4 regions of the Streptomyces sp. UF-297 genome follow, and region 3 is predicted to be linked to each of the others. Evidence: riboswitches for the same ligand, from Rfam matches in the RefSeq annotation. Region 3 holds a riboswitch; each other region holds the start of a gene.
What was found. A riboswitch is a leader RNA that binds a small molecule or an ion and turns the genes downstream of it on or off. The one in region 3 is predicted to bind cobalamin.

Region 1 (7,647 bases), on a different contig from region 3:
AGAAGTACCACGCGTACAAGATCGACCAGCCCGGGTACAAGGCGAAGATGGGCAAGTGGGAGGTGGTCGACGTCCCCGAGGAGTACCGGATCAACACCATCCACGCCGCCCTGCTGCACACCGGCAAGGTGCTCCTGGTGGCCGGCTCCGGCAACAACGCCAAGATGTTCAAGGCCAAGACCTTCCGTACGGTCCTGTGGGACCCGGTGAAGAACACCTTCAAGAACATCCCCACGCCCAAGGACCTCTTCTGCGCCGGGCACACCCAGCTCCCGGACGGCAAGCTCCTGGTGGCGGGCGGCACCCAGCGCTACGAGAAGCTGGGCGGCGATGTGAAGAAGGCCGGCGGCCTGATGATCGTCTACAACGAGGACCCCGACGCGCCCAAGACCTTCCCGGCCGGCACGCTCTTCACCGGCAAGCAGAACGGCAAGACCTTCGAGTCCAAGGACCCCCTCGTGGTGCCGCGGGCCAAGAAGACCCAGGACCCCAGGACCGGCAAGGTGACCGTCACCCACAGCGAGGCCCGGGTCTATGTCGAGGCGCTCAAGGAGGGCCCCGCACACTCCACCGGCGCCCAGGACAACTACCGCATCCAGGGCCTGACCGGCGCGGACGCGCGGAACTTCTACGGCATCGCGCAGAAGCTGTCCTTCGACAAGAAGGACTTCCAGGGGATCAAGGACTCCTTCGAGTTCGACCCGGTCGCCGAGCGCTATCTGCCCGTCGACCCGATGAACGAGGCCCGCTGGTACCCGACGCTGACCACGCTGGAGGACGGCCGGGTCCTGTCGGTCTCGGGGCTGGACGAGATCGGCCAGGTCGTACCGGGCAAGCAGGAGATCTACGACCCGAAGACCAAGAAGTGGACCTATCTGCCCAAGGAGCGGTTCTTCCCGACCTACCCCGCGCTCTTCCTCACCGACAAGGGCCGGATCTTCTACACCGGCTCCAACGCCGGCTACGGCCCGGACAACATCGGCCGCAAGCCCGGCATCTGGGACCTGAAGACCAATGAGTTCCAGGTCGTGCCCGGCATCAGCGACCCGGACATCCTGGAGACCTCGATGTCCGTACTGCTGCCGCCCGCGCAGGACCAGAAGTACATGGTCCTGGGCGGCGGCGGGGTCGGCGAGGACCCCAAGGCCACCGCCAGGACCCGGATCGTGGATCTGCACGCGGACAGCCCGCGCTTCAAGGACGGGCCGCCGCTGTACGAGAAGGCCCGCTACCCCAGCAGCGTGATCATGCCGGACGACACGGTCCTGACCACCAACGGCTCGGGCGACTACCGCGGGCGCTCGGACTCCAACATCCTCAGGGCCGAGCTGTACGACCCGGCGGCCAACACCTCGCGGGAGGTGGCCGAGCCGCTGGTGGGCCGCAACTACCACTCCGGGGCGCTGCTGCTGCCGGACGGCCGGGTGATGACCTTCGGCTCCGACTCGCTGTTCGCCGACAAGGACAACACCAAGCCCGGCGTCTTCGAGCAGCAGATCGACCTCTACACCCCGCCCTACCTCTACCGCGACTCCCGGCCCCAGCTGACCGGGTCCGAGCGCAGGACCGTCCCGCTCGGCGGCAAGGTCACCTACAGGACGGCGCAGAGCGCGGGCATCAAGAAGCTGCGGCTGATCCGGCCCAGCTCCTTCACCCATGTCACCAACATCGAACAGCGCTCCATCGCGCTGGACTTCACCCGCACCAAGGACTCCGTGACCGCCACCCTGCCCAAGGACCCGTCCCTGGTCCCGCCCGGCTGGTACATGCTCAACGCCGTGGACGACCGGGGCACCCCGTCCGAGGCGGTCTGGCTCAAGGTGCCGGTGGCGCAGGGCAGTTGAGGTGCCCGTATACGAAGCGAGCGGTTGAGGAGTCCGCATACGAAGAGGGGCGCCCCGGATCACCGGGGCGCCCCTCTCTGTTGCTCAACTACCGCGAATTGCGGGCGAGCTGAAGGGCGTACTCGGGCCACCACTCCCCCGCCTTGGGCCCGCCCTTGCAGGTGCCGTCCGACTCCCCGGGGCGCTTGATCCACAGATAGGCGTCCACCAGCGGGTCGCCGGTCCTGACCGTCGGGGCCTTGCCCAGCGCCCGGCCCGGGGGGTTGCACCAGCTCTCCGCGTCGTCGCCGCCCGGCGCCGGGCCGTTGCCGTTGCGGCTGGTGTCGATGACGAAGGGCTTGCCGCCGAGCATCCCCGACAGCTGCTTGCCGTACTTCGTGTTCTCTTCCGTGGTCTGGTAGTTGGAGATGTTCAGCGCGAAGCCGTCGGCCTTGTCGATGCCCGCGCGGCGCAGCGGCTCGACCATACGGCCCGGGTCCTTGATCCAGTGCGGATTGCCGGCGTCGAGGTAGACCTTGGTCCTCGGCAGCGCCTTGAGCTTGCCCACGGCCTCGGTCAGCAGGGCGTAGCGCTCCTCGTGGAACTGCTCGGGGGTGCACTTGTCCTCGATGTGCGGCAGCGCGTCCGGCTCCAGGATGACGGTCGTGGCGCGGTCGCCGATGCCCTTGACGACGCCGTCGAGCCAGCCGCGGTAGGCGTTGCCGTCCGCGGCGCCGCCCTTGGAGTAGTTGCCGCAGTCGCGGTGCGGGATGTTGTAGAGGACGAGCAGGGCGTCGCGGTCGGCCTTGGCGGCGGCCTCGGTGAAGCCGCGCGCTTCGCTCTCCGCGTTGTCCACGCCGATCCACTCGGCGACGGGCCGGGAGGCGATCTTCTCGATCAGTTCGGCGTCGGACGCCTTGCCTTCCTTGGTGTACGCGGCCATCTGGCGGGCCGCATTTCCGTCGGGGTTGACCCAGAACCGCGCGGTGGACTTGGGCTGTTGCCCCAGAACGGGCGCGCCGGCCCCGCCCTCGCCCTCTCTCTCCCCGCCCTTTTCCGAAGAGCCGAAGCACCCGGCCAGCATCAGCAGCGCACCCGCGGCCGAGACCGCCGCCAGCGCCGTGCGCCGGCGGCCTGCGGTGCGGTGTCCACCCGGGGGGCGTCCCCCCGGCCCCCCCACATTTCCGTACATCCACTCCCCCTCGGAGCACGGGACAAGACCGGTCCGATCCATCGTTGCACAGGGGCGAGGAGCACTGTCGACCTATCGACGAGCCGATGACGGCTTGGCCTCAACTGCCCCTAGGCGGGGGCGTTCAGGCGTTCTAGAGTAGGTCGCCTGGCCCCAGTCCCCGGCCGTGTCCGACCTACGCACTCCCAGCGCCTCCCCCCGGCGACAGGGCCTCTCCCGCAGCCCTGGCGCCGCGGCGGTCGAGGACCGACCGGTCGGCGGTTCAGGGGGGAGCGGACCGCCGGCCGGGCACGGTCGCGTGCGCCCGTGCGCTGGTTGACATGTGCCCGTCCTGCTGGGAATCTCCGTTGCGACAAGTCCATACATCGAGGCGACGGCAGACAGGAACCCGGTGCGAATCCGGGACGGTCCCGCCACTGTGACCGCGAGCAGCGCCGCTCGCGGGAGTCAGGAACTGACCCGTCGTCCTCCTGCCATGGGGCGTGGAAACCCCACAAGGAGGCACTTCGGATGTCACTGCACACCGCGCAGCACACCGACCCGGCGGCCGTCTCGGCCGCCACGACCCGCACCCGCGACTGGCTGATCGCGGGCGGCGCCGTCATCATCGCGCTGATCGCGCTCTACGCCGTCTTCATCGACAACGGCTCCCTCATCTCCGCGACCGGCGACTACCTCCACGAGTTCTCCCACGACGGACGGCACCTCTTCGGCGCCCCCTGCCACTGATCGGGGCGCACGCACCATGAACCACCCCGTACTCCCCTTCCTGCGACGGGGACTGCTCGCGGGCGGCGCGGCCGGTCTGCTGACCGGTCTCTTCTCCCTGCTGCTCGCCGAACCGCTGATGGACCGCGCGATCCGCGCCGAGGAGGCGCGCCAGGAGCGCATGGAGCACCACGACGCGGGCGCCGCCGTCACCCAGCACCACGAGGAGCTGTTCACCCGCTCCACCCAGCACTTCGGCCTGGTGGTCACCGCGGTCGTCGCCGGTCTGGCACTGGGGCTGCTCTTCGCCGTCGCCTACGCGCTGATCCACCGCCGCGGCGCCCCGGGCGAGCGGCCCTGGCCGCGCGCGCTGGCCATGGCGGCCGCCGCGTTCACCGGCGTCGCGCTGCTGCCCGGACTGCGCTACCCCGCCAACCCGCCCGGCGTCGGCGACTCCGGCACGGTCGGGCAGCGCCAGATGCTGTGGCTGGCCGCGGTCGTCATCGGCGCCCTGGGCATGCTGCTGGCCTGGCAGATCCACCGCAGACTGGCCGGCCGCACCGAGCCGGTACGTCAACTGGCCGTCGCGCTCACCGCGATCGCCACCCTCGCGCTGCTGTTCGCGCTCCCCGGCAACCCCGACCCGGTACCCGTCTCGGCCACCCTCCTGTGGGACTTCCGGGTGCTCTCCCTGGCCTCCCACGTCCTGCTGTGGGCGGTCCTGGGCGGCGTCTTCGGCGCCCTGGGCCTGCGCGCGGCACGCTCCGCCCGCAGCGCCGGCGCCGACGCGGCAGTCCCGGCACCGGCCGCCTGAGCGCTTTGCCGGACGCGCGGTCGTCGCACCGCAGGCCGTGGAGGGGAGTCGAGCACGGCCCCCGCGCCTTACGGGGCGCGGAAACCGGCATCGCCGGCCGGAGGCCCGGCCTCCCCTCCCGGACCTCCGGCCGCCTTCCCGCGCGTCCCGTCCCGCGCCGTGGGCCCTTCGATGCCCGTACGGCTGAACCGGCTGCGGTACGCGCTCGGCGGCACCCCGATCTCGCGCAGGAACGTACGGCGCATGGTCTCGGCGCAGTTGAACCCGCAGCGCCGCGCCACCGCCCGTACCCCCTCCGCGCCGCTCTCCAGCATCTCCCGCGCCGCCTCCACCCGCGCCCGCTCCACGTACCGCCCGGGGCTGGTGCCGACCCGGCGGGTGAACATCCGGCTGAAGTGCCGCGGGCTCATCGACAGCCGGGCGGCCATCGCCTGGACCGACAGGTCCGCCGCCGGGTCGACGGCGATGTCGTCGAGCAGGGCGCGCGGCGGCCCGTCCGGTAGCGCCGGGGCGCGGTTGCGCAGGCTGAACTGGGACTGTCCGCCGGGCCGTTGGAGGAAGACCACCAGCCATTTGGCGACCTCCCGGGAGAGCGCGGCGCCGTGGTCCTCCTCCACCAGGGCCAGCGCCAGGTCCACCCCCGCGCTCACCCCGGCGGAGGTCACCACCGGCCCGTCGCGTACGAAGATCGCGTCCGGCTCCACGCTCACCGAGGGGTGTTCGGCCGCCAGCTCTTCGCACAGCGCCCAGTGCGTGGTGGCCCGCCTGCCGTCCAGCAGCCCGGCCTCGGCCAGGACGAAGGCGCCGGTGCACACCGAGGCGATCCGGCGCGCCCGGCCGGCCACCAGCCTTACCTGAGCGGTCAGTTCGGCCCCGCAGGCCGTGCCGCCGTGGCCCCAGCCGCCGGCCACCAGCAGGGTGTCCGGCTCCGCGTCCGGCAGCCGCAGGTGTACGCCGAGGCGGATGCCGGAGGAGGTCACCACGTCCCGGCCGTCCACGGAGGCCAGCCGCACCCGGTAGGCCCCGTCCCGCAGGCCTCCCGCGGAGGAGAACACCTCCAGGGGACCGGCCGCGTCCAGCAGTTGCACCCCGTCGTAGACCACGACCACCACCTCCCGCACGGCCTGCGCCGGACCGGTCGGGCCGCAGGGGCGGGGGTCCACGCTGTCCCGCACGCTCAGGCCAGCGACTTCCGTACGGAGGCGACCAGTTCGGCCGGCGCCTTGTCCGGCGAACCGGCGTCGAAGGGCGGCCGGGGGTCGTACTCCGTCATCAGCTGGGTCAGCTGCGCCCGCTCCGTGCCCCAGATCTTCGCGATCAGGGTCAGCGCCATGTCCAGACCGGCCGATACGCCCGCGCCGGTGACCACATCGCCGTCGATGACCACGCGCTCCTCGCTGACCCGCGCGCCGTGCGCGGCCAGCAGGCCGCGGGCGAGCCAGTGGGTGGTGGCCGAGCGCCCCTTCAGGACACCCGCCCTGGCCAGCAACGTGGAGCCGGTGCACACCGAGGTGGTCCAGGTGGCGGTGGGGTGCACGGCCGCCAGCCACTCCAGCAGCGGCCCGCTCTCGTCGATGACCTCCAGCCAGCGGCCGCTGCCGGGCACCACGATCAGGTCGGGCGCGGTCAGCTCCGCGAAGGTGGTGGTGGCGTTGAGCGATATGCCGCCGTCGCAGAGCACCGGCCCGCGCCGCTCGGCGACGTAGTGCGCCGTGACCCCGGGCTGGTTCGCCAGCATTTCGTACGGGCCGATCAGGTCGAGCGCCGTCATGCGGTCGTAGAGAACAAAAGCCGCGTCCACAGGAATCCTCCCCATGAGAAACCGCCCCGGCGGCGGTCCGTCTCAGCATGCGGCCGCGGCCGGTGCGTCATCAATGACACGTACCCCTCGGATCAGGACACCGCCCTCGGGCCGGGCGCCCCGGGCCGTTCATGCGCCCCGCCGGGCCCCCGTCAGATACGCGGACACCACGATGTTCGCGCTGTAGAGGCGGCGCTCGCGGTCGAAGGTGCCGCCGCAGGTAATCAGCCGCAGCTCGGCGCGGCCCGGCGCGTGGGCGCCGTAGACCCGGCGCGCGTCGAAGTTCTCGCGCTGGTGGACCGTGACGTCCTCGACGGTGAACTCGGCGACGGTGCCGTCCGAGCGCCGCACCGTCACCCGCTGTCCGGGGACGGCGCTGCTGAGGCTGTAGAACACCGCCCGCCGGGTGTCGGTGTCGACATGGCCGACCAGGACGGCGGCGCCCGCCGCGCCCGGCTGGGGGCCCGCGCCGTACCAGCCGACCAGGCCGGGGTCGGTGAAGGGCGGCGCGGCCACCGCGCCCCCGGCGTCCAGGCCGCGCTCCACGATCCTGGCCCGCACGCCCAGCGCGTCGATGGCGAGCGCGCTCGGCCGTACGGACGGGGAATCGGCCAACGGCGGGTGCGCGGGCGGGAGTTCTCGGCCCGGCGGGCGGCCCACGGCCGCGACGTCGCCGGTGTCCGGGGACTGGGTCAGGCCGCCGTCGGTGAGGTTGCGGCCCCACAGCCACAGGCCCAGCAGCAGCACCGCCCAGGCCAGACCGGTCAGCAGGCGGCCGCGTCCGGCGGGCGCCGCGCCGTCAGCGGGCACCGTCGCCGCCGCGCCCGCGGCGCCGCCGTACCCGCCCGGCGATGATCAGCGCGGCCCCGCCGGCCAGGACCAGTCCGAAGGCCCCGGTGGTGCCCGCCGCAGGGCCCCGGTCGGCGTCGGCCCGCTGCCCGGCGCTGGGAGCGGGGGCTTGACGGGCGGCCATGGCGCCGCCACCGGCCTGTACGGGGGCGCTCGGCGAGGCGGTGGCGGCCGCGGGGAGCACCTTGACGGTCCCCTCGGCCATCGCCTCGCTGCCGTCGCAGTCCACGGACACCGCGTAGGAGCCGGGCTCGGCCGAGGAGCTGACGGTGGCGTCGCCGATCAGTCCCTCGGCGACCCGCGCCAGCGGCACCTCGTCGACGAAGACCTCGGACCTGGCGGTCCCCACGCGACCCTCGCAGCCGGAGACCCGCAGCGCCACGTCGCTGCCGGGGGCGACGGCGGAGGGGCTGACCCAGACCGACCCGGCCATGGTGTCCGGGTCCTCCTCGGCGGGCGC
Region 2 (7,647 bases), on a different contig from region 3:
CTCAGTGTGGGGAGGCGGGGCGCCCGGGGCCAGTGGGCGGCAGCGGCCGGGTGACGGCGCCGGGGCGCGGCGGGGTCAGCGCGGCTGGCCGTAGCCGCGCAGTTTGTCGCCGGCGGCCTCGATCTGTTCGGGGCTCAGCAGGGACGGCGCGTGGCCGGGTACGCAGGAGGCGGTGAGCCACAGCCGGCACATCCACTCCAACTGGGCGGTGCGGTCGTAGGCCTGGTCCAGGGTGTCGCCGTAGGTCAGGGTGCCGTGGTTGCGCAGCAGGCAGCCGGTGCGGTCGCGCAGTGCGTGGAGCATGTGCGCGGCCAGTTCGTCGGTGCCGTACAGGGCGTAGGGGGCGACGCGGACCGGGCCGCCGAGGGCGCCCGCCATGTAGTGGACGGGCGGGAGTTCGGGGACGAGGGCGGAGACCGCGGTGGCGTGCACGGCGTGGGTGTGGACGACGGCGGCGGCGTCGGTGGTGCGGTAGACGGCCAGGTGCATGGGGAGCTCGCTGGTCGGCGTCAGCGCGCCGGCGGCCGGGCGCCCTTCAAGGTCCACGGCGGTCAGGTCGCCGGGGCCCAGCCGGTCGTAGGGGACGCCGCTGGGGGTGACCAGGACGAGGTCCCCCACGCGGACGGACACATTGCCCGAGGTGCCGACGACCAGGCCGTCGGCGACCGTGCGGCGGGCGGTGGTGACGAGGTCCTGCCAGGCGCTGGCGAGGGCTGCGGGGTCCGTCATGCGGTGCCTTCCTGTCCGGGGCGGCGCGGCGGGTACGGCGCGGCCGGTGGCCGTCACCGTACGGGCAGCCGGGGGCCGCGTCCCAGAGGCGACGGGAGGCCGGATCTGATCCCTCCGGTATTGCTCCATATCGGGATACATGAGCGGGTGTTCCACATTGGCCGGGGATCGTCCGTCTTCCGGGGATCTTCCAGTACCCTCTGGAAAATTTGTCATGCACGTCGCCATTGGGGGGAAATATGGCTCGTGACAGCACACCGTCCCCACGTTCCCGCCGCCGACGCCGCCGGATGATCACGCTCTCCGTCGCCGTCGCCGCACTCGGCACAACCGCCCTCACCGCAATTCCGGCCACTTCCGCCTCGGCCGCGGGCAAGCCTCGCGGCCATGACGTCTCTTCACACCAGAAGAATGTGGACTGGTCCGGCGCGCGGGCCGCCGGGGCGCGGTTCGTGTACGTGAAAGCCACCGAGTCCGACACCTACCGCAACCCCTACTTCGACCAGCAGTACAACGGCTCGCGCGAGGCGGGCCTGCTGCGCGGCGCGTACCACTTCGCGGTGCCCAGCCAGTCCTCGGGCACCGCCCAGGCCCGCTACTTCCTGCGCAACGGGGGCCGCTGGACGGGCGACGGCCGGACGCTGCCGCCCGCCCTGGACATCGAGCACAACCCGTACGACAAGAAGCACCCGTGCTTCAGCATGAGCAAGAAGCGGCTGGTGCGCTGGATCTGGGACTTCAGCGACGAGGTGAAGCGCCAGACGGGCCGGCGGCCCGTGATCTACACCACGACGCGGTGGTGGAACGGCTGCACCGGCGGCGCCCGCTCCTTCGCGAACCACCACCCGCTGTGGCTGGCCAACTGGCACAGCTCGCCGGGCCCGCTGCCCGGCGGCTGGGACTTCCACAGCATCTGGCAGTACGACAACGGGGGCTCGCTGCCGGGTGACCAGAACCAGTGGAACGGCTCGATGCGAGAGCTGAGGCGGTTCGCCAGAGGGTGAACGTCCGGTGATCGCGGCGGCGCCTCCGCACGAACTCGGCGGGGGCGTCACCGCCGCGCCCGTCCCAGTTCACCTTCCGTTCACCCATCGTCCGTACGGTCCCGTGCGTCACTGCCCATCGAACTGATTGCCTGGGTGAATGGAACACATCACGCTTCTCATCGGGATCGTGATCGTCACGGCCTTGGTGTTCGACTTTACGAACGGCTTCCACGACACGGCCAACGCGATGGCCACCACCATTTCCACCGGGGCGCTCAAGCCCAAGACAGCGGTGGCGATGTCGGCGGTCCTCAACCTCGTCGGCGCATTCCTGTCCGTGGAGGTCGCCAAGACCATCTCCGGGGGAATCATCGACGAGACCGCCGGGATCAGACCTGAAGTGATCTTCGCCGGTCTGGTCGGCGCCATCGTCTGGAACCTGCTGACCTGGCTCGCCGGGCTGCCCTCCAGCTCCTCGCACGCCCTCTTCGGCGGCCTGATCGGCGCCACCCTGGTGTCGGTGGGCACCGACGGCGTCAACGGCAGCGCCGTGGTGATGAAGGTCCTCATCCCGGCCGTGTTCGCGCCGATCGTCGCCGGTCTGGCCGCGATGGCCGCCACCCGCCTGACCTACCGCCTGGCCCGGGGCCGGGACGAGGCGGAGACCGCCAAGGGCTACCGCTCCGGCCAGATCGCCTCGGCCGCGCTGGTCTCCCTGGCCCACGGCACCAACGACGCCCAGAAGACGATGGGTGTGATCACCCTCGCGCTGATCACCGGCGGGGTGCTCGCCCCGCAGGCCGACCCGCCGATGTGGGTCATCGCCTCGGCCGGTATCGCCATCGCGCTCGGTACGTACCTGGGCGGCTGGCGGATCATCCGCACGATGGGCAAGGGCATCACCGACATCCAGCCGCCGCAGGGCTTCGCCGCCCAGACCGGCGCCGCCGCCACCATCCTGGCCTCCTCCCACCTCGGCTTCGCGCTCTCCACCACCCAGGTCTGCTCGGGCTCGGTCATGGGCTCCGGGCTGGGCCGCAAGGGCGGCGTGGTGCGCTGGTCCACGGCGGGCCGCATGGTCATCGCCTGGGGCCTGACGCTGCCGGCCGCGGGTCTGGTCGCGGCGGCCGCCGCCTACCTGGCGGGACAGGGCGACTGGGGCGTGGCGACGGTGGCCGTGCTGGCCGTGATCGCCTGCGGTGCCATCTGGCTGGCCTCGCGCCGCAAGCCGGTGGACCACACCAACGTCAACGAGGTGCCGGCCGACGAGCCGGTGGGCGTGGTCACCGCCGCGCTGCAGACCGTCGCCCCGCCGCCGGCCGGTGCCGCGGCCCCGGTGGCCGACAGCCCGTCCGAGCCCGCCCCCGCGGCGCGCGCCAAGGCCGCCGCGACGGCCACGGGCTGACGCTCCCGGCGCAGCCAAGAGCCAGAAGGAAACTCAACCATGCACATCGACTGGGCAGCTCTGGGCCAGGTCTTCGGCGTCAGCCTCCTGGTGACGGTCGGGATCGTGGGCCTGTTCACCCTCGGCATCGTCGGTACGTCCCGCAAGCCGCAGCAGGAGACCGGCGAGGCGGTCGCCGCCTCCGCGCCGGCCCGTATCGGCGCGTACGCCTGCTTCGCGCTGTGCGCGGCGGCGGTGGCGTACGGGATCTACCTGATCGTGGCCGGCTGACGGCCGGCCCCCTCCCGCGCCCCGCGCAAACCGCTTGGACCAGGCGCCCGGAAGCGCACGGCAGCAGCCGTGTGCGCCGGGCGCCTGGCGCGTGCCCCCACTGCCGCCCTGTGGCTTTGGCCACAGCCGGTGTGACGGGACTGCGCCGCAGGTCAACGGTGAGTTGACGGGCATTCGCGGCGCGTGGTGGACTGCCGGAGCCATTCGGCGACAGATGAGGAAGTCCGGTGAGAATCCGGCGCGGTCCCGCCACTGTCACCGGGGAGCGCTCCTCCAACGAAGGTCACGGCCCGTGCCGTATTACGGGCTGGAAGGCCGGGGGCGGCGCCGATCCGGGGAGCCAGGAGACTCTCGTCGCCGGTCACGTCGAGCCAGGGCGCGGACCCTGAGTGAGGACATACCGCCATGCCGGGCCGCAGTTCGAGAACCCTGGCGCGCCGTGCGCCGCACACCCCCCTCTCCCCCGCTCTGCCGGCCCTTCTTCGAGGCGCGGCGGTCTGATCCGATGCCTGCCGAACACGCCACTTACGCGTGCGGCGCGGCCCTCGGCTTTCTCGGCGACCTGATCGCGGGCGACCCCAGGCGCGGCCACCCGGTGGCCGCGTTCGGGCGGGCCGCCGCGGCCGTCGAGCGCGGGCTGTGGCGCGACGACCGCGGCCGCGGGGCCGTGCACGCCGTGCTGTGCGCGGGCGGCGCCGCGGCCGGTGCCGCGCTGCTGGCCCGTGCCGCGCGCGGCCGTACCCCCGCCGCCGTCGCACTGACCGCCGCCGCCACCTGGTCCGTCCTCGGCGGTACGTCCCTGGGCCGCGAGGCGCGGGCGATCGGCGGCGCCCTGGAAGCGGGAGATGTGGCCGTGGCGCGGGAGCGGCTGCCGCACCTGTGCGGGCGCGACCCGCGCTCGCTGGACCAGCAGCAGATCGCCCGTGCCGTGGTGGAGTCGGTGGCGGAGAACACCTCGGACGCCGTGGTGGGCGCGCTGGTGTGGGGCGCCGTGGCCGCGGTTCCCGGGCTGGTGTGCTTCCGGGCCGTCAACACCCTGGACGCGATGGTGGGTCACAAGTCCGCGCGCTACCGGCGCTTCGGCTGGGCCTCGGCCCGTACCGACGACGTCTTCGGCTGGCCCGGCGCACGGCTGACGGCCGCGCTGGCGACGCTGGCCGGGCCGGACCGGCGCGGCGCGTGGCGGGCCTGGCGCGAGGACGGCGGGCGCCACCCCAGCCCCAACGCGGGCCCGGTGGAGGCCGCGTTCGCGGGCGCGCTGGGGGTACGGCTCGGCGGCACGCTGGCGTACGGCACCCGGATCGAGCACCGGCCGGTGCTCAACGGCTCGGCGCGGCCCGTGCAGGTGGCGGACATCGAGCGCGCGGTACGGCTCTCGCGCCGGGTCGGTGCGCTGGCGCTGGCGGTGACCGTGGCGGGGCGGCTGGCGGTGGGCGCGGCCCTCTCGCGTAACGGCCGTTCGCGTACGGCCGGTTCGCGTACGGCGGGTTCGCGTACGGCTCTGCGGAGGCCGGAGTGAGTGCCCGGTCCGGGTGGAACAGCGGCGCCCCGGCGGGCGGATGGATCGAGGACGGCGCCCCGGTGCCCGTACAGACGAGGAGAGTGGCGTGAACGGACGCGGCAAGGGGGCGCAAGGGGCGCTCGGCGGTGGGCTGTTGGTCGCCGGCACCACGTCCGACGCGGGCAAGAGCGTGGTCACCGCGGGGATCTGCCGCTGGCTGGTGCGCCAGGGCGTGCGGGTGGCGCCCTTCAAGGCGCAGAACATGTCGCTGAACTCGTTCGTGACCCGCCAGGGCGCGGAGATCGGCCGGGCGCAGGCCATGCAGGCGGCCGCGGCGCGCGTGGAGCCCAGCGCCCTGATGAACCCCGTGCTCCTCAAGCCGGGCAGCGACCGCAGCAGCCAGGTGGTGCTGATGGGCAAGCCGGTGGGCGAGCTGAGCGCGCGCGGCTACCACAGCGGGCGGCAGGAGAAGCTGCTGGACACGGTCACCGAGTGCCTGGCCGAGCTGCGGCGCACGCACGACGCGGTGATCTGCGAGGGCGCCGGCAGCCCCGCCGAGATCAATCTGCGCCGTACCGACATCGTGAACATGGGCATCGCGCGGGCCGCCCGCATCCCGGTCGTGGTCGTCGGCGACATCGACCGCGGCGGGGTCTTCGCGTCGTTCTTCGGGACCACGGCGCTGCTGTCCAAGGAGGACCAGGCGCTGGTGGCGGGGTATCTCGTCAACAAGTTCCGGGGCGATGTGACGCTGCTGGAGCCCGGGCTGGAGATGATGCGGCAGCTGAGCGGGCGGCCGACGCTGGGCGTGCTGCCCTTCCAGCACGGGCTGGGCATCGACGAGGAGGACGGGCTGCGGGTCTCGCTGCGCGGCGCGGTGCGCGAGAGCGTGGTGGCGCCGCCGCACGGCGCGGACGTCCTGCGGGTCGCGGTCGCCGCCGTACCGCTGATGTCCAACTTCACGGACGTGGACGCGCTGGCGGCCGAACCGGGCGTGGTGGTGCGCTTCGTGGACCGCGCCGAGGAGCTGGCGGACGCGGACCTGGTGGTGCTGCCCGGCACCCGCGGCACGGTGCGCGCCCTGCGGTGGCTGCGCGAGCGCGGGCTGGCCGACGCCGTGGCGCGGCGGGCCGCCGAGGGGCGCCCGGTGCTGGGGATCTGCGGCGGGTTCCAGATGCTGGGCGAGCTGATCGAGGACGAGGTCGAGTCGCGGGCGGGCGCCGTGGACGGCCTGGGGCTGCTGCCCGTACGCGTACGGTTCGCGGCACAGAAGACCCTCGCGCGGCCGGCCGGTGAGGCGCTGGGCGAGCCGGTGCAGGGGTACGAGATCCACCACGGAGTGGCCGAGGTCCTCGGTGGGGAGACGTTCTTCCGTGACGAGCGGGGGCGCGCTCTGGACGGCTGCCGGGTCGGGTCCGTATGGGGCACGCACTGGCACGGGTCGCTGGAGAGCGACGGGTTCAGACGGGCGTTCCTGCGGCAGGTGGCGGCGGATGCGGGGCGGGCCTTCGTCCCGGCGCCGGACACCAGCTTCGGGGCGCTGCGCGAGGAGCAGCTGGACCGGCTCGGCGACTTGATCGAGGAGCACGCGGACACCGGGGCGCTGCTGCGGCTGATCGAGGACGGGGTGCCCCAGGGGCTGCCGTTCGTGCCGCCGGGGGCGCCGTGAGCTGCGCTGCCCGCGTGATGTGTATGACCAGCGTGATGTGTGTGACCTGCATGACCTGCGCGACCTGGAGGACGACGAGGCATGACCACCGCTGACAAAACGACCCCGCAGTACCCCTTCACCGCGATCGTCGGCATGGACGACCTGCGGCTGGCGCTGCTGCTGAACGCCGTCTCGCCGGCCGTGGGCGGCGTGCTCGTACGGGGTGAGAAAGGCACCGCCAAGTCCACGGCGGTGCGCGCCCTTTCGGCCCTGATGCCCGATGTCGACGTGGTCTCCGGATGCCGGTTCGCCTGTGATCCGGCCGCGCCGGACCCCTCCTGCCCGGACGGGCCGCACGAGGTCGCGGGCCTGGAGAGCCGTCCCACCCGCATGGTCGAGCTGCCCGTCGGCGCCTCCGAGGACCGCCTGGTGGGCGCGCTGGACATCGAACGGGCGCTGTCGGAGGGCGTGAAGGCCTTCGAGCCGGGCCTGCTCGCCGACGCGCACCGCGGCATCCTCTACGTCGACGAGGTCAACCTGCTGCACGACCACCTCGTGGACCTGCTGCTGGACGCGGCCGCCATGGGCGCCTCCTATGTGGAGCGCGAGGGCGTCTCCGTACGCCACGCGGCCCGCTTCCTGCTCGTGGGCACCATGAACCCCGAAGAGGGCGAGCTGCGGCCGCAGTTGCTGGACCGCTTCGGGCTGACGGTGGAGGTGGCGGCCTCCCGGGAGCCCGACCAGCGGGTGGAGGTGGTGCGCCGCCGCCTCGGGTACGACGCCGACCCCGCTTCTTTCGCCGCGCGGTGGGCGGCGGAGGAGGGCGCGCTGCGCGAACGCATCGCGGCGGCGCGCCAGTTGCTGCCCGCCGTCGAGCTGGGGGACGCCGCGCTGCGTCAGATCGCCGCGACCTGCGCCGCCTTCGAGGTGGACGGGATGCGCGCGGACATCGTGATGGCGCGCACCGCGACCGCTCTGGCGGCGTGGGCGGGGCGCACGGAGGTGCTGGCCGAGGACGTACGGCAGGCCGCGCTGCTGGCGCTGCCGCACCGGCGGCGGCGCAACCCCTTCGACGCGCCGGGCCTGGACGAGGACAAGCTCGACC
Region 3 (7,647 bases):
TCCCGGTAGCCGAGGTAGTGGATGGCGTCGTGGTACTGGCGCATCCAGTGGACGCCGGGCCGCTCGGCGAGGATCTCCCGCACCCGCCGCACGCGTAACTCCTGGTCGAGCTTGAGGTTGTGCGACGGTGCGACCTGCTCGACGGTGGCGCCGAGGATCTCCAGCTGGGCTAGCGTCGTGGTGTCGACGGTGGTCGAGGCCACGATGTGGCACCGCAGGCCGTAGCGGTGGCAGGCCAGTGCCAGGGCGTAGGCGTAGATGCCGCTGGAACTGTCGATCAGGGTCTGTCCGGTGCGGATGGTGCCTTGGTCGAGGAGCCGGCGGACGGCCGCGAGCGCCGAGTAGATCTTCATCGACTCGAACCGCAGCAGGACCATGCCGTCCGTGAGCCGGACGAGGTCGGGGGTTTTGAGGGCGTCGGCGATGTGGGGGTGTGTCACACGTAGCCTCCGTGGGCGAAGGAGCACTGGTGGCCGAGCGAGTGGAAGAAGGCGGACAGTTCGCCCTTCAGGGACGGTGCGGGCCGGCGTCCGAAGAGGTAGCCGATGACGGAGCCGGTGTGGGCGACGAAGAGGCCGTCCGCCCCGAACTCCTCGCGGTGGGCCAGTACGGCTTCGAAGGTGTGCTTGGGCAGCGCCTCCTGGGACAGCACGCCGCTGATGGTGGCCGCCCTGGCCACGGCGGCCGCGTCCCCCGAGGCGAAGCCCTTGAGGAGGTCCGTCAGGCATTTCTCGTACTCCGTCGCGCAGCGCCGGTAGTGCCGCTGCAGCAGGGGAGTGACCGCGGCGGTGTCCACCGTGCCCGGCTCCATGACGAAGGCGGTGTGGAAGCCGATGCCGGCGCCCAGCCGCCGTACGACACGGTGCCGGGCGCTCAGGTAGAGCGCGAACTCGTCGAGGAACACGCTGTCGGCCCGCTCTATCGCGGAGAGGATGCCGATGACCGCGTCGGCGTCGTACGGCAGGGAGAAGACCTGGAACAGACAGCGCAGCGTCGCCACGATGTCCGCCGTGGAACTGGCCATCCCCACCCCGACGGTCAGGTCCGAGTGGGTGCTCCAGCGGCCCGGCGGCAGCGTCAGCCCGTAGTGCCCCAAAAAGAGCCGTACGGCCGTCGCCGCCTTCTCGCCGAGCGGCAGCTCATGGCCCGGATGGGCGCCGGGCGTGAAATACACCCAGGAGTGGCGGTCCACGGGGAACGAGACCAGCGCGATGTCCGGATCGCCGACAGGGCGCAGCGGGCCCTGGAAGAGCTCGCCCAGCGTCCCGTGGCAGACACCGGAGACCGGCCGCGCCGAGGCACCATCGGATCCGGTCAGCATGGGCCACCGCACAACAGCCTTGTAGGGAGCGGCTGGTGGCAGCTCCTGCGGTACGCCTCGGTCACGAACACGCCCTCCTCGCCGCACCCGGCCCGAGGAATGACCGCAGAGCGAGAAGGCGGCCGCGACCGTACGCGCGTCACGCCGCCTGCACCGCCGACCCAGCCCTCGAGGTCACCGTGAACAGCGCATGCGTCGCCGCACGCGCACAGTGGCAGGTCTTCGGACTCGTGGGCACGTCGGCCGGGCCTTCCGGCGACATCTACTGGCCGTCGCTTCCCGCGCCCCTGGACGGGGCCCAGTGCCGTTGACGGCGTTCGCTCCCACTCACCGCTGCGGGACAGTCCCGGATTCCCACCGGGTTCCCTCTTACGACGCGCCCCGGAAAAAGGCGCGAACCGACTGCGCACATCAGCGTAGAGGCGCCGTTGCCGCGGCAACAGAGTGACCTGAGGGGTTGGCTTGATTGCCCCCGCTGACACGGCGCGGGATCTGTGGCATCGGGCGGCCGGAGCATCCGGGGGACGCTGCGGGACGAGAGGTGGCGGTGCGCGGCAGGCTGCCCTGCCCAGGGAAAAACGTGACGGCCGGGACGGGCTCGGGCGAGCCCGTCCCGGCCGTCACCGGTTCAGGACGAGGCGAGCTCCGCCCGGACGGTCCGCGCGGCGGCGACGAGGTTCTCCAGCGAGGCGCGGGTCTCGGGCCAGCCGCGGGTCTTCAGACCGCAGTCGGGGTTGACCCACAGGCGCTCGGCCGGGATGGCGCCGAGGCCCTTGCGCAGCAGGCTGGAGGCCTCCTCGGCGCTCGGCACGCGGGGGGAGTGGATGTCGTACACACCGGGTCCGGCCTCGCGCGGATAGCCGTGGGCGGCCAGCTCGCGGGCGACCTGCATGTGGGAGCGGGCGGCCTCCAGGCTGATGACGTCGGCGTCGAGGTCGTCGATGCCCTGGACGATGTCGCCGAACTCGGCGTAGCACATGTGGGTGTGGATCTGGGTCCGGTCCTGCACACCACTGGTGGTCAGGCGGAACGCCTCGGTGGCCCAGGCGAGGTAGGCACTGTGGTCGGCCGCCCGCAGCGGCAGCGTCTCGCGCAGCGCGGGCTCGTCCACCTGGATGACCGAAGTCCCGGCCGCCTCAAGGTCGTTGACCTCGTCGCGCAGGGCGAGGGCGACCTGGCGGGCGGTGTCGCCCAGCGGCTGGTCGTCGCGGACGAAGGACCAGGCGAGCATGGTGACCGGGCCGGTCAGCATGCCCTTGACCGGACGGTCGGTGAGCGACTGGGCGTACGTCGTCCAGCGCACCGTCATCGGCTCGGGCCGCGAGATGTCACCGGCGAGGACCGGCGGGCGCACATAGCGGGTGCCGTACGACTGGACCCAGCCGTGCTGCGTGGCGAGGTAGCCGGTCAGCTGCTCGGCGAAGTACTGCACCATGTCGTTGCGCTCGGGCTCGCCGTGCACGAGGACATCGATGCCCGCCTTCTCCTGGAAGGCGAGAACCTCACGGATCTCGTTCTTGATGCGCTCCTCGTACCCGGCCGTGTCGATGCGGCCCGCGCGCAGGTCGGCCCGGGCGGTGCGCAGCTCGGCGGTCTGCGGGAAGGAGCCGATGGTGGTGGTCGGCAGCAGCGGCAGGCCCAGGTGGGCGCGCTGGGCGCCGGCCCGCTGCTCGTACGGGGCCGAACGGCGGCCGTCGGCGTCGGTGACGGCGGCGGCGCGGTCGCGCACGGCGGGGTCGTGGGTGATCGCGGAACCGGCGCGGGAGGCCAGGTCGGCGCGGTTGGCGGCCAGTTCGGCGGCGATGGTGTCGGTGCCCTGTGCGAGACCGCGGGCGAGCGTGACGATCTCGGTGGTCTTCTGCCGGGCGAAGGCGAGCCAGCGCAGCACCTGCGGGTCGATGTCGCGCTCGGCGGTGGCGTCGAGCGGAACGTGCAGCAGCGAGCAGGAGGCGGCCACGTCCACCCGGTCGGCCAGGCCCAGCAGCGTGCCGAGGGTGGCCAGCGACTTCTCGAAGTCGTTGATCCAGATGTTGCGGCCGTTGACGACACCGGCGACCAGCCGCTTGCCGGGCAGGCCGCCGGCCGCGGCGAGCGCGTCCAGGTTGCCGGCGGCGGCCTCGGTGAAGTCCAGCGCCAGACCGTCGACGGGGGCCTTGGCCAGGACGGGCAGGGCCTCGCCGAGCCGGTCGAAGTACGAGGCGACCAGCAGCTGCGGGCGGTCGGTGAGGGCGCCGAGGTCACGGTAGGCGCGCTCGGCGGCGTTCAGCTCGGCCGCGGTGCGGTCCTGCACCAGCGCGGGCTCGTCCAGCTGCACCCAAGTGGCCCCGGCCGCACGGAGGTCGGACAGCACCTCCGCGTACACGGGAAGGAGCCGGTCGAGCAGGGTCAGCGGATCGAAGTCGGCGGCGACGCCGGGAGCGGGCTTGGACAGCAGGAGGTAGGTGATGGGGCCGACGAGGACCGGGCGCGGCGTGAGGCCGAGCGCGAGCGCCTCCTTGAGCTCACCGACCTGCTTGGCGGAGTTGGCGGCGAAGACCGTGTCGGGCCCCAACTCCGGTACGAGATAGTGGTAGTTGGTGTCGAACCACTTGGTCATCTCCAGCGGCGCCACGTCCTGCGTGCCGCGCGCCATCGCGAAGTAGCCGTCCAGGGCGTCGGCCTCGACGGCGGCGCGGTGCCGGTCCGGGACAGCTCCGACCATGACGCTGGTGTCCAGGACGTGGTCGTAGTACGAGAAGTCACCGGTCGGCACCTCGTGGACGCCGGCCTCGGCCAGCTGCTGCCAGTTCGAACGGCGCAGGTCCTTCGCGGTCTCCAGCAGGGCGTCCGCGGTGACGCGGCCCTTCCAGTAGCCCTCGATGGCCTTCTTCAGTTCGCGGTTCTGACCCTGGCGGGGGTAGCCGTACACGGTGGCCCGTGCTGCCGCGGCTGCGGGCTTCGCTGTCACGGAACTCTCCTTCGCGGATGTGTTCTTCTGCAAGCCCCGGCGACGGGAGGAGAACGCGAAGGAATGACACACCGGCCGGACCACGAAGCGCGCAAGACGCACGTGCTCGCCTGATATGTACGCCGACCCGCCCTCGAGGTCACCGGAGTGTCCGCACACGTATGGACGCGTACGGGCAACGGGCAGGTCTTCGGACTCGTGAGCACGCCGACCGGATTCCTCCGGCGGACACCTACTGGCCGTCGCTTCCCGGATCCGCGGCCCGGATCCAGTGCGTATAACGGCGTTCGTTCCCACTCACCGCTGCGGGGCAGTCCCGGATTCCCACCGGGTTCCCTCTTACGACGCACCTGCCTGGCGGACAGGGCGAACCAGCTGCACCGGCCACACTAGAGCGCTCACACCCCCGACGAACACCCCTGTTCACATAGCGGTACGTGAAATGAGACACGATCCGGCCGCACATGCGCTTGTCACACCGCAGCCCGGCGGTGACACCCGGCAGCGGCTTCACGCGCGGCTAGCATCAGCACCTTCGCCAATAGCTGGAGTTCGCCGTCATGCCATTGCCCCGCCTCGGAGTCGTCATCGTGACGATGGGCACCCGCCCGCGAGAACTGGAGGCCCTGCTCGCCTCGGTGGAAAAACAGGACACACCCGCCACGCGCGTCGTCCTCGTGGGCAACGCAACACCCCTCACCGACATTTCGGCGGACGTGACCAAGATCCCGCTCGAGGAGAACCTGGGCTGCCCCGGCGGCCGCAACGTCGGTCTGAAGATGTTGCGCGATGCGGGCGAGGTCGATGTCGTCATCGAGCTGGACGATGACGGCCTGCTCATCGCCGACGACGTCTTCCGTAGGGTCCAGCGGCTGTTCGCCGACGATCCGGAGCTGGGGATCGTCGGATTCAGGGTGGCTGACGAACGCGGCCACACCGAGCGGCGCTGGGTCCCGCGCCTGCGGGCCGACGACCCGATGCGCCGTGGCCCGGTGACCGCGTTCCTCGGTGGCGGACATGCCTTCTCGATGCCCATGCTCCGTCAGATCGGCCTGTGGCCGGCCGCGTTCTTCTTCGGACACGAGGAGTCCGACCTGGCCTGGCGCGCACTCGACGCGGGCTGGACGATCCTGTACGAACCCGCACTCGTCCTCCAGCACCCCAAGACCTCACCGGCCCGCCATGCGGTCTACTACCGTTTCACCGCGCGCAACCGCGTCTGGCTCGCCCGCCGCCGCCTTCCCGCCCTTTTGGTCCCCGTCTATCTCGGCGTGTGGATCCTCCTCACCTTGGCGCGCATCCGGTCCCTCACCGGCCTGAAAGCCTGGTGGCGGGGCTTCATCGAGGGTGTGCGGACATCCTGCGGCCCGCGCAAGCCGATGACATGGCGCACGGTAGGGAAAATGACGCGCCTGGGCCGCCCGCCGATCCTCTGAGAGCCCGATTCGCGGGGCGTCACCCCGCCGGCTCGGTGTGATGGTGAACGCGAGCGGACGTCGGCCGGCCTCACCGGCCAGGTGGATCTTGGGGGTTGTACGCAGGTCCGTGGACGGGCCGTTGCTGGGGGTGGCCCTACCGGGGTTGGGGGGATAGCCGTAGTGAGTGGGGGCGGCTGTTCCGCTTAGCGTCTGACGGTGTGAGACATACACGGAACACGGCGAACAGATCACCCCTTGACGGACACCGAGCGGCCCGGTCCGCAGCAGTGCCGGTTATCCCGTCGGGCGTGGTGGCGGCTGCCCTGTCCATGGCGGACGCGGCACAGACGACTGGCGCCGCCGACCACAACACCCAGCACCCCCAGGAGACTTCGTGACCACCCCCAGCCCCGCCGTGCGCCGCGCCTCCGCCGTGGGCCTGACCCTCGCCGCTCTCCTCGGCGCCGTCCCCACCGCCACGGCCTCAGCGGCCCCCACCACCTCGAAATCCGCCTCCGGGCTCGACCGTTACTACGACCAGCGCCTGGGCTGGGGGAACTGCGCCAAGAACGCGGACGACACCGTGGGCCGCGATCTGGACAAGGCCGGTGTGCAGTGCGCGGACGTCACCGTCCCCCTGGACTACGCCGCCCCTCGGGGCCGTACGATCACCGTCGCGATATCCCGGCTCAAGGCCACCGACACCCGCCACCGCATCGGTTCGATCCTGCTCAACAACGGTGGTCCCGGCGGCACCGCGTTCGAGTCCCCGCCGGAGTTCCACGCGTGGATGAAGAAGACCGGCCCGCGCTACGACATCGTCGGCTTCGACCCGCGCTTCGTGGGCCGCAGCACCCCGCTGGACTGCGGCCTGCCCGTCGGCACCAACCTCTTCTCGGCCGGTCTCAGTCGGGCGAGCTTCGAGCGCCAGGTCGCCCTCCAGAAGGACCTGGCCGCCAAGTGCCGCGCCACCAACGGCTCCGTGCTGCCGCACGTCACCACCCGCAATACGGCCCGCGACATGGACGTCATCCGCGGCGCGCTCGGCGAGAAGAAGATCTCCTACTTCGGCTACTCGTACGGCACTTACCTGGGCACCGTCTACACCCAGATGTTCCCCGGCCGCACCGACCGCATGGTCCTGGACGGCGCCATCGACCCCCGCAAGTTCGGCCCCCGACTGCTCAAGGAGGCCGTCGGCGAGAACGAGCAGGCGCTCGCCGCCTGGGCCACCTGGGCCGCCGCCCGCAACGGCACCTACGGCCTCGGCCGCACCCGCGCCCAGGTCCTCGCCACCATCGACCGCATCATCAAGGCAGCCTCGCGCGGCCCGCTGACCGTCGGCACCGCCCCGGAGAGCTTCCGCCTCGACGACACCCAGATCCCGTTCATCCTCCTCGCCGGGCTCGACAGCGACACCGACACCTCACGGGCGGCCCTCGGCGAGCAGATCTCCGTACTGAACAAGGCCGCGGCCGGGCAGCCGACCCGGCTCTCGCCGCAGTTCACCGCGGTCCTGCGGCTCGCCATGACCGGCGAGCAGTCGCACCACGGCAGTGTGCAGTCCGCGGTCATCTGCGGGGACGTGGCGGCCCCGCGCGACCCGGAGGTCTACTGGCGGGACATCCAGCGCAGCCGCGCCGCCTACCCGCGCCTCGGCGCGCTGGCCAACAACATCGGCCCGTGCGCCTTCTGGGACCGGCCGCGCGAGCAGCCCACCCGGATCAAGCACGACGCCAAGGCGCTGATCGTCTCCGCCACGGGCGACCCGCGCACCACACACAAGGGCGCCGTCGCCCTGCACCGCCAGCTGCCGAGCTCCAAGCTGGTCACCCTCAAGGGCGCCAACCGGCACGCGATCTACGGCCTCTACGAGAACACCTGCGTAGACAACAAGGTCAACCAGTACCTGGCCACCGGCGAACTGCCCGTCAACGACCAGACCTGCTCCAAGCGGACCG
Region 4 (7,647 bases), on a different contig from region 3:
GCCCGTACGGGACTTGATGTATTTGTTGGCGACATCGACGAGATATCCGGTCTGGCCTGCCTGGCTGGTCGGCTTGGCGGGTTTCCTCGGCTCCGGGAACTCCCGGTAGCGGTCCCGCTCCTGACGGGTCATCAGGCCGACCTCGACCTGGCGGTCCAGAATCCATTCCCAGCGCTCCACCGCGCGCTGGTGATTCTTGCCGCCGCCCGCCGGGTCGTACTGCTCGGCGCCCTTGAGCGTGGCGGCCAGAACGGCTGCCTGGCTCGGGTTCAGTTCCCGGGCGGGAATGCCGTAGTACGCGTTCGCGGCGGCCTGGATTCCGAAGGAACCGCGCCCGAACCAGCTGGTGTTGAGATATCCCTGAAGGATCTCGTCCTTGGACTTGCGGTTGTCCAGCTTCAGCGCGATGAAGAACTCCTTCACCTTGCGCTTGAGGGTCTGCTCCTGCGAGAGATAGGTGTTCTTCACATACTGCTGGGTGATGGTGGAGCCGCCCTGCGCGTCCCCGCCGGTGACCATGTTCACCGCGGCGCGGGCGATGCCCTTGAGGGAGACGCCGGAGTCGCTGTAGAAGCTCTCGTTCTCGGCGGCTATCACGGCATTGCGTACGGATTGCGGGACTTGGGCGAGGGGCACGTTCTGCCGGTTGACGGCGCCCACGCTCACCATCTGGCTGCCGTCGGCCCAGTAGTAGACGGACGCCTGCTGCCGGGACTCGGCGTTCTCGTCGGGGATGTCGACGTTCGCGTACACCACGGCGAACAGCCCGCTCAGCGCGCCGATGCCGAGCGTGCACAGGCTCAGCAGCTGTCTCCACGACGGCACAAAGCGGCGCAGGCCGCCGCGCCCGCGCCGCGGACAGTCGAAACGCCCGATGAACCGCCCTGTCTTCTTCGCATCGTTCACACAACAGCAGAGCGGGTGAGGGGCGGCCGGGTTGCCGCTCCTCACCCGCTCGTCATCAACTCATCATCTACGGGCTAGAACTCGTCGTCGAAGGAGACCGAGCCCTCCACGGCGACCTGGTAGGCCGAGGCGCGCCGCTCGAAGAAGTTGGTCAGCTCCTGGACGTTCTGCAGCTCCATGAAGGAGAACGGGTTCTCCGAGCCGTACACCGGCGGGAAGCCGAGCCGCTGCAGGCGCTGGTCGGCGACGCACTGGAGGTACTCGCGCATCGACTCGGTGTTCATGCCCGGCAGGCCGTCGCCGCACAGGTCGCGGCCGAACTGCAGCTCCGCCTCGACGGCCTCCTTGAGCATGTCGGTGACCTGCTGCTGGAGTTCGTCGTCGAAGAGGTCGGGCTCCTCCTCGCGGACGGTGTCCACCACGGAGAACGCGAAGTTCATGTGCATGGTCTCGTCGCGGAAGACCCAGTTGGTGCCGGTGGCCAGGCCGTGCAGCAGGCCGCGCGAGCGGAACCAGTACACGTACGCGAAGGCGCCGTAGAAGAACAGGCCCTCGATGCAGGCCGCGAAGCAGATCAGGTTCAGCAGGAAGCGGCGGCGGTCCGCCTTGGACTCCAGGCGGTCGATGGACTCCACCGAGTCCATCCACTTGAAGCAGAACTCCGCCTTCTCCCGGATGGAGGGGATGTTCTCCACCGCGGCGAACGCGGCCGCGCGGTCGTCCGGGTCGGGCAGGTAGGTGTCCAGCAGCGTCAGATAGAACTGGACGTGCACGGCCTCCTCGAAGAGCTGACGGCTCAAGTACAGCCGCGCCTCGGGGGAGTTGATGTGCTTGTAGAGGGTGAGCACCAGGTTGTTGGCGACGATGGAGTCACCGGTGGCGAAGAAGGCGACCAGCCGGCCGATCATGTGCTGCTCGCCGGGGGAGAGCTTGGCGAGGTCGGCGACGTCGGAGTGCAGGTCCACCTCCTCCACGGTCCAGGTGTTCTTGATCGCGTCGCGGTAGCGGTCGTAGAAGTCCGGGTACCGCATCGGGCGCAGGGTCAGCTCGAAGCCCGGGTCCAGCAGGTTCTTGGTGCCGGTGGTCGTGGTGTGGGCGGCCGCGGCGGTGTTCTTCTCGGTCTTCTCGGATGCGGTGGTCATTACTGGCAGGCCTCGCAGGACTCGGGGTTTTCCAGGGAGCAGGCGATCGCGTCGGGGTCGCTCACCTGCTGCGGTACGGGGGCGGTGGCGGCGGGGGCTGCCGCGCGGGCGGACTGCGCGATCCGGGTGGCCGGGCGCGAGCGCAGGTAGTACGTGGTCTTGATGCCCTGCTTCCAGGCGTAGGCGTACATCGAGCTGAGCTTGCCGATGGTGGGCGAGGCCATGAACAGGTTCAGCGACTGGCTCTGGTCGATGTAGGGCGTACGGTCCGCCGCCATGTCGATCAGGGCGCGCTGCGGGATCTCCCAGGCCGTGCGGTACAGCGCGCGGATGTCCTGGGGGATCCACTGAAGGTCCTGGACCGAGCCGTTGGCCTCGCGCAGCGCGTCACGGGTGCGCGCGTCCCACAGGCCCAGCGCCTTGAGCTCCTCGATGAGGTAGGCGTTGACCTGGAGGAACTCGCCCGAGAGCGTCTCGCGCTTGAAGAGGTTGGAGACCTGCGGCTCGATGCACTCGTACACGCCCGCGATCGAGGCGATGGTGGCGGTCGGCGCGATGGCCAGGAGCAGGGAGTTGCGCATGCCGGTGGTGGCGATGCGGGCGCGCAGCGCCTCCCAGCGGCCGGCCCAGCGCGGCTCGGCGTTGGGGTAGTGGTCGGGGTGCAGCACGCCGCGCGCGGTGCGGGTCGCGGACCAGGCCGGGTGCGCGCCGTGCCGCTCGGCGAGGTCGGCGCTGGCCTCGTACGCCGCGAGCATGATGCGCTCGGAGATGTGCGTGGACAGCTCCTTGGCCTCGGGCGAGTCGAAGGCCAGGCGCAGCCGGAAGAAGACGTCCTGCAGGCCCATCAGGCCCAACCCCACCGGGCGCCAGCGGGAGTTGGAGGCGCCGGCCTCGTCGGTCGGGTAGAAGTTGATGTCCACCACGCGGTCGAGGAAGGTGACGGCGGTGCGCACGGTGGCGTCCAGCCGCTCCCAGTCCATCTGCCCGTCCTCGCCCAGGTGGGCGGCGAGGTTGACCGAGCCGAGGTTGCACACGGCGGTCTCGCCGTCGTTGGTGACCTCGAGGATCTCGGTGCACAGGTTGGAGGAGTGCACCACGTTGCCGGGCTCGGCGGTCTGGTTGGCGGTGCGGTTGGCGGCGTCCTTGAAGGTCATCCAGCCGTTGCCGGTCTGCGCGAGCGTACGCATCATCCGCGCGTACAGGACCCGGGCGGGCACGGCCTTGACGGCCTTGCCCTCGGCCTCGGCCTTCTTGTACGCGGCGTCGAACTCGGCGCCCCACAGGTCCACCAGTTCGGGGACGTCCACCGGGGAGAACAGCGACCAGTCCTGGTCGGCGTCCACCCGGCGCATGAACTCGTCCGGGATCCAGTGCGCGATGTTCAGGTTGTGGGTGCGGCGCGCCTCCTCACCGGTGTTGTCGCGCAGCTCCAGGAACTCCTCGATGTCCGCGTGCCAGGTCTCCAGGTAGACGCAGGCCGCGCCCTTGCGCCGGCCGCCCTGGTTGACGGCGGCGACCGAGGAGTCCAGCGTGCGCAGGAACGGCACGATGCCGTTGGAGTGCCCGTTGGTGCCGCGGATCAGCGAACCGCGGGCGCGGATACGGGAGTACGACAGGCCGATGCCGCCCGCGTGCTTGGACAGGCGCGCCACCTGGTGGTAGCGGCCGTAGATCGAGTCCAGCTCGTCCAGCGGGGAGTCCAGCAGGTAGCAGGAGGACATCTGCGGGTGGCGGGTGCCGGAGTTGAACAGGGTGGGGGAGGACGGCAGGTAGGAGAGCGTGCTGGTCAGGCGGTACAGCTCGGCGACGTCATCGAGGGCCCGCAGGGAGCGGTCCTCCGCCAGGCCGCAGGCCACCCGCAGCAGGAAGTGCTGGGGGGTCTCGATGACCTGCCGGGTGATGGGGTGGCGCAGCAGATAGCGCGAGTGCAGGGTGCGCAGGCCGAAGTAGCCGAAGCGGTCGTCCGCGCCGTCCTTCAGGGCCGTGGTGACCAGCTCGTCCAGGCGCTCGGCGTGGGTGCGTACGAACTCGGCGGTGTCGTCCGCGATCAGGCCCTCGCGGTGGCCGACCTCGACGGAGGCCGAGAAGGAGACGGCGCCCTGGCCCGCGGCCTCGTCGGCGACGGCGAGGGTGAGCAGGCGCGCGGCGAGCTTGGAGTACTGCGGCTCGTCGCCGATCAGACCGGCCGCCGCCTCGGTGGCCAGGGACCTCAACTCGGCCTCGTCGGAGCCCGCGTGGCGTCCGCGCAGGGCGGCGGCCGCGACCTTGCCGGGGTCGGTGGCGGGGAGATCCGCGGTGAGGTCGGTCAGGGTGCGCAGCAGGGCGGTGCCGGGCCCGTCTGCGGTCTCCGTGGCCTGCGTGGCCTGCGCGGCGCGCGTGTTCTGCACGGCCGCAGCGGCTGACGCGGGCTCCGTCGGCGCGATGGTCACGTGGTGCTCTCCCTCACTCGGCGGGGGCCGCGAGGGGTGGTGCGCGACGGGCGCGTACGGGCACACGGCACCCCGGAAAAGAGGGGTGCGGGCACACTCGTAGCGTCCACCGGCCCAACCCGCGAGGCCCGGACGAAACAGCGACCGCGCCGGTCGCGGCGGGTCGTACCGTCGGCAGGTCCTCGGACTCACGGGTGCTTAAATGCGCACTCGTACACCGTTGCGGGACAGTTCCGGATTTGCACCGGATTCCCCTGCGGCGACAGCGAGGACGAGCATACATCTTGTGCTGGCCGACGCACGCACCCCCACATCTTGTGTCGCGTGGCGGCGGCATGCCCTCAGGTGTGTTAGAGAGCCCTGATGAACGGGGCGTATTGCGGGACCGGGCCGCCGTCGAGGCGTTGACCGGGGCCCGTGCAGCGTATTGGCTCCTTGACTGCTCCGTCGGCCATCGGGGCCGCAGGGGGCCAAGTGTGAGGGGGGAGACATGCGTGCACGGTTAAGAGCCGGGGTCGTGGTGGCTGCCGGGGCGTGCCTCGCGGCCGGGCTGCTGCCCGCCGGGGCGGCTTCGGCGCGGTCCGCCGCGGCCACCGAGCGGGTCAGCGCGGCCGCGGACGGGGCCCAGTCCGCCGGCTTCGCGGCGAGCCCGGCGCTCAGCGCCGACGGGCGCTACGCCGCCTTCACCTCCGACGCCGCGGACCTCGGGCCGTCGGACACCAATGGCCAACAGGACGTCTATCTCAAGGATTTGCGGACCGGAAAGGTCGAACTGGTCAGCGTCGGCAGCGACGGGACGCAGGGCGACGCTCTCTCCGGTTCGCCCGCCATCAGCGCCGACGGCCGGTATGTCGCCTTCTCCTCCTCGGCGGGCAACCTGGTACCGGGGGACACCAACAAAGAGGGCGACGTCTTCGTGCGCGACCGGGTGACCGGGCGGACGCAGAGCCCCACGGCGGGCGCGGGCACCTCGCCGTACGGCTACGGCGTCCAGGGCTTCGCGATCAGCGGTGACGGGCGATATCTCGCATTCGGCTCGTCCCGGGCGGACCTGGTGCCGGGGGACACCAACGAGAGCCAGGACGTCTTCGTCGCGGACTTGCGGGAGCGAACGACGCGGCGGGTGAGCGTGGCGAGCGACGGGAGCCAGGCCGAGGGCGCCTCCCGCATCCCGACGATCAGCGCGGACGGCCGCCGGGTCGGCTTCGTCTCGCGGGCGTCGAATCTGCCCGGCGCGAGAACCGCGCTGCGCCCGCCGCCACTGGACCCGATGTACGTCCACGACCTCGGCTCGGGGCGGACGAGGGCGGCGAGCCTGAGCACCGCCGGCGCCGCCGTCGGCGTGACACCCTCCACCTCGCTGAGCCCGGACGGCCGCTACGCGCTCTTCGTGAGCCCGGCCGGCGATGTGGTGCCGGGCGACACCAACGGCACGTACGACATCTTCGCCCGCGACCTGAACGGGGACGGCGGCACCCGGCTGCTGACCCGCGCCCACGACGGCGCGCAGGGCAACGGATGGGCCTCCGACGGGCGGCTGAGCGCGGACAACCGGCGGCTGTTCTTCACGTCGGTGGCGACCAACCTCGTGCCGGGCGACACCAACGGCTACGCGGACGGGTTCGTACGGGACCTGAGGACCGGGGCGGTCCAGCGCGTCAACCTCGCCGCCGACGGGGCGCAGTCCACGTCCTGGACCAACGCCGTGGTGCCCGACGCGTCGGGGCGTACGGCGCTCTTCGACTCCCGGGACGAGGGTCTGGTGCCCGGCGACACCAACGCCTCGGGCGATGTCTTCGTCCGGCGGCTGCAGAACCGACCTGTAGGAGGGGAAAGCCGATGAGCGCACGACACAGCGGGTCACGAAGAGCCGTCGCCGTGCTGGCCTGCGCGGTGGCCGCGCTGCTGCCCGCGGGGACGGCCGGGGCGCAGGCCAACGCGCCGCGCACGGAGCGGATCAGCGTCGCGGCCGGCGGCGCGCAGGGCGACGGCAGCTCCAGCGGCGTGGCCCTCAGCGGCAACGGGCGCTATGCCGCCTTCGCCTCGGCGGCCACCAATCTCGTGCCCGGCGACACCAACGCCCAATGGGACGTCTTCGTCAGGGACTTGAGGACCGGCGCGGTGGAGCGGATCAGCGTGGCCACCGGCGGCGCCCAGGGCGACGGCCCCTCCTTCTCGCCCTCGCTGAGCGCCGACGGGCGGTATGTGGCCTTCGGCTCCCGGGCCGCCAACCTCGTGCCGGACGACACCAACGCCGAGGAGGACGTCTTCGTCCACGACCGCAGGACGGGCCGTACCACCGGCGTCACCATCGACGGCCTCCCGCACACGGGGGAGCAGGGCAGCCAGATGCCGGTGATCAGCGCCGACGGCAGCCATGTGGCGTTCGCCTCCAGCCGCGCGGACCTCGTGCCCGGCGACACCAACGGCAGCCAGGACATCTTCGTACGCCAACTGCGCGACGGGTCGGTGAAGCGGGTGAGCGTCACCGCCACCGGAGGCCAGGCGACGGGGCCCTCGGCCTCGCCGGTGCTGAGCGCCGACGGCCGCAAGGCGGGCTTCATCTCCAAGGCGACGAACCTCCCCGGCAGCCAGGGATCCGCATCCGGGCGGGACCTGCGCCCGCGCAGCTACCCCTTCTATGTGCACGACCTGGACACCGGCAGGACCGAGGTGGCCAGCCAGGGCCACAACGGCGAGGCGGTGGGCGCCTGGGAGGCCTCGCTCAGCCCCGACGGCCGCTACGCCGTCTTCTCCAGCAGCTGGGCCGAGGTCGTACCGGGCCATCCGGCGGGCCGCTACGACCTGTTCGCGCGCGACCTGGTCAAGGGCACCACCCAGCAGCTCACCTTCGCCCACGACGGCTCGCAGATCAGCCAGGGCGAGAGCATGGGCGGCACGCTGACCGCCGACAACCGCTGTCTCTTCTTCACCTCCTCCAGCCCGAACCTGGTGCCGAACGACACCAACAACGCCACCGACGCGTTCGTACGCGATATGCGCACCGGCGCCGTCACCCGCATCAGCACCGCCGAGGACGGGACGCAGGGCGACGACTTCACCGGGACGGTGGCCGCGGACGCCTTCGGGCGCACCGCCGTCTTCGAGAGCGACGCGGCCAATCTGGTGCCCGGCGACACCAACGGTGTCCAGGACGTCTTCGTGCGCAG

Region 1: it holds a riboswitch for cobalamin, as region 3 does, so the genes downstream of both, AC4IJH_RS38765 (CbtB domain-containing protein) here and metE (5-methyltetrahydropteroyltriglutamate--homocysteine S-methyltransferase) in region 3, are expected to answer to the same signal.
Region 2: it holds a riboswitch for cobalamin, as region 3 does, so the genes downstream of both, AC4IJH_RS16680 (cobalamin biosynthesis protein) here and metE (5-methyltetrahydropteroyltriglutamate--homocysteine S-methyltransferase) in region 3, are expected to answer to the same signal.
Region 4: it holds a riboswitch for cobalamin, as region 3 does, so the genes downstream of both, AC4IJH_RS27245 (ribonucleoside-diphosphate reductase subunit alpha) here and metE (5-methyltetrahydropteroyltriglutamate--homocysteine S-methyltransferase) in region 3, are expected to answer to the same signal.

The regions. Positions count from the first base shown of each region.
Region 1 is NZ_JBSIBZ010000111.1:13,534-21,180, reverse strand. It holds gene glxA (radical copper oxidase GlxA) at 1-1,844, shown strand, start outside; gene AC4IJH_RS38770 (glycoside hydrolase family 6 protein) at 1,933-3,015, opposite strand; cobalamin riboswitch at 3,353-3,492, shown strand; gene AC4IJH_RS38765 (CbtB domain-containing protein) at 3,526-3,744, shown strand; gene AC4IJH_RS38760 (CbtA family protein) at 3,761-4,537, shown strand; gene AC4IJH_RS38755 (GlxA family transcriptional regulator) at 4,606-5,658, opposite strand; gene AC4IJH_RS38750 (DJ-1/PfpI family protein) at 5,715-6,338, opposite strand; gene AC4IJH_RS38745 (class F sortase) at 6,468-7,148, opposite strand; gene AC4IJH_RS38740 (hypothetical protein) at 7,138-7,647, opposite strand, start outside.
Region 2 is NZ_JBSIBZ010000024.1:63,706-71,352, forward strand. It holds gene AC4IJH_RS16660 (class II aldolase/adducin family protein) at 76-729, opposite strand; gene AC4IJH_RS16665 (lysozyme) at 969-1,733, shown strand; gene AC4IJH_RS16670 (inorganic phosphate transporter) at 1,873-3,120, shown strand; gene AC4IJH_RS16675 (hypothetical protein) at 3,160-3,390, shown strand; cobalamin riboswitch at 3,561-3,760, shown strand; gene AC4IJH_RS16680 (cobalamin biosynthesis protein) at 3,896-4,909, shown strand; gene AC4IJH_RS16685 (cobyric acid synthase) at 4,998-6,560, shown strand; gene AC4IJH_RS16690 (putative cobaltochelatase) at 6,642-7,647, shown strand, end outside.
Region 3 is NZ_JBSIBZ010000087.1:32,818-40,464, forward strand. It holds gene AC4IJH_RS35145 (cysteine synthase family protein) at 1-440, opposite strand, end outside; gene AC4IJH_RS35150 (GHMP family kinase ATP-binding protein) at 437-1,321, opposite strand; cobalamin riboswitch at 1,519-1,739, opposite strand; gene metE (5-methyltetrahydropteroyltriglutamate--homocysteine S-methyltransferase) at 1,950-4,268, opposite strand; cobalamin riboswitch at 4,433-4,659, opposite strand; gene AC4IJH_RS35160 (glycosyltransferase family 2 protein) at 4,829-5,704, shown strand; gene AC4IJH_RS35165 (alpha/beta hydrolase) at 6,081-7,647, shown strand, end outside.
Region 4 is NZ_JBSIBZ010000055.1:55,184-62,830, forward strand. It holds gene AC4IJH_RS27235 (transglycosylase domain-containing protein) at 1-906, opposite strand, end outside; gene AC4IJH_RS27240 (ribonucleotide-diphosphate reductase subunit beta) at 981-2,048, opposite strand; gene AC4IJH_RS27245 (ribonucleoside-diphosphate reductase subunit alpha) at 2,048-4,477, opposite strand; cobalamin riboswitch at 4,634-4,760, opposite strand; gene AC4IJH_RS27250 (TolB family protein) at 4,968-6,320, shown strand; gene AC4IJH_RS27255 (TolB family protein) at 6,317-7,647, shown strand, end outside.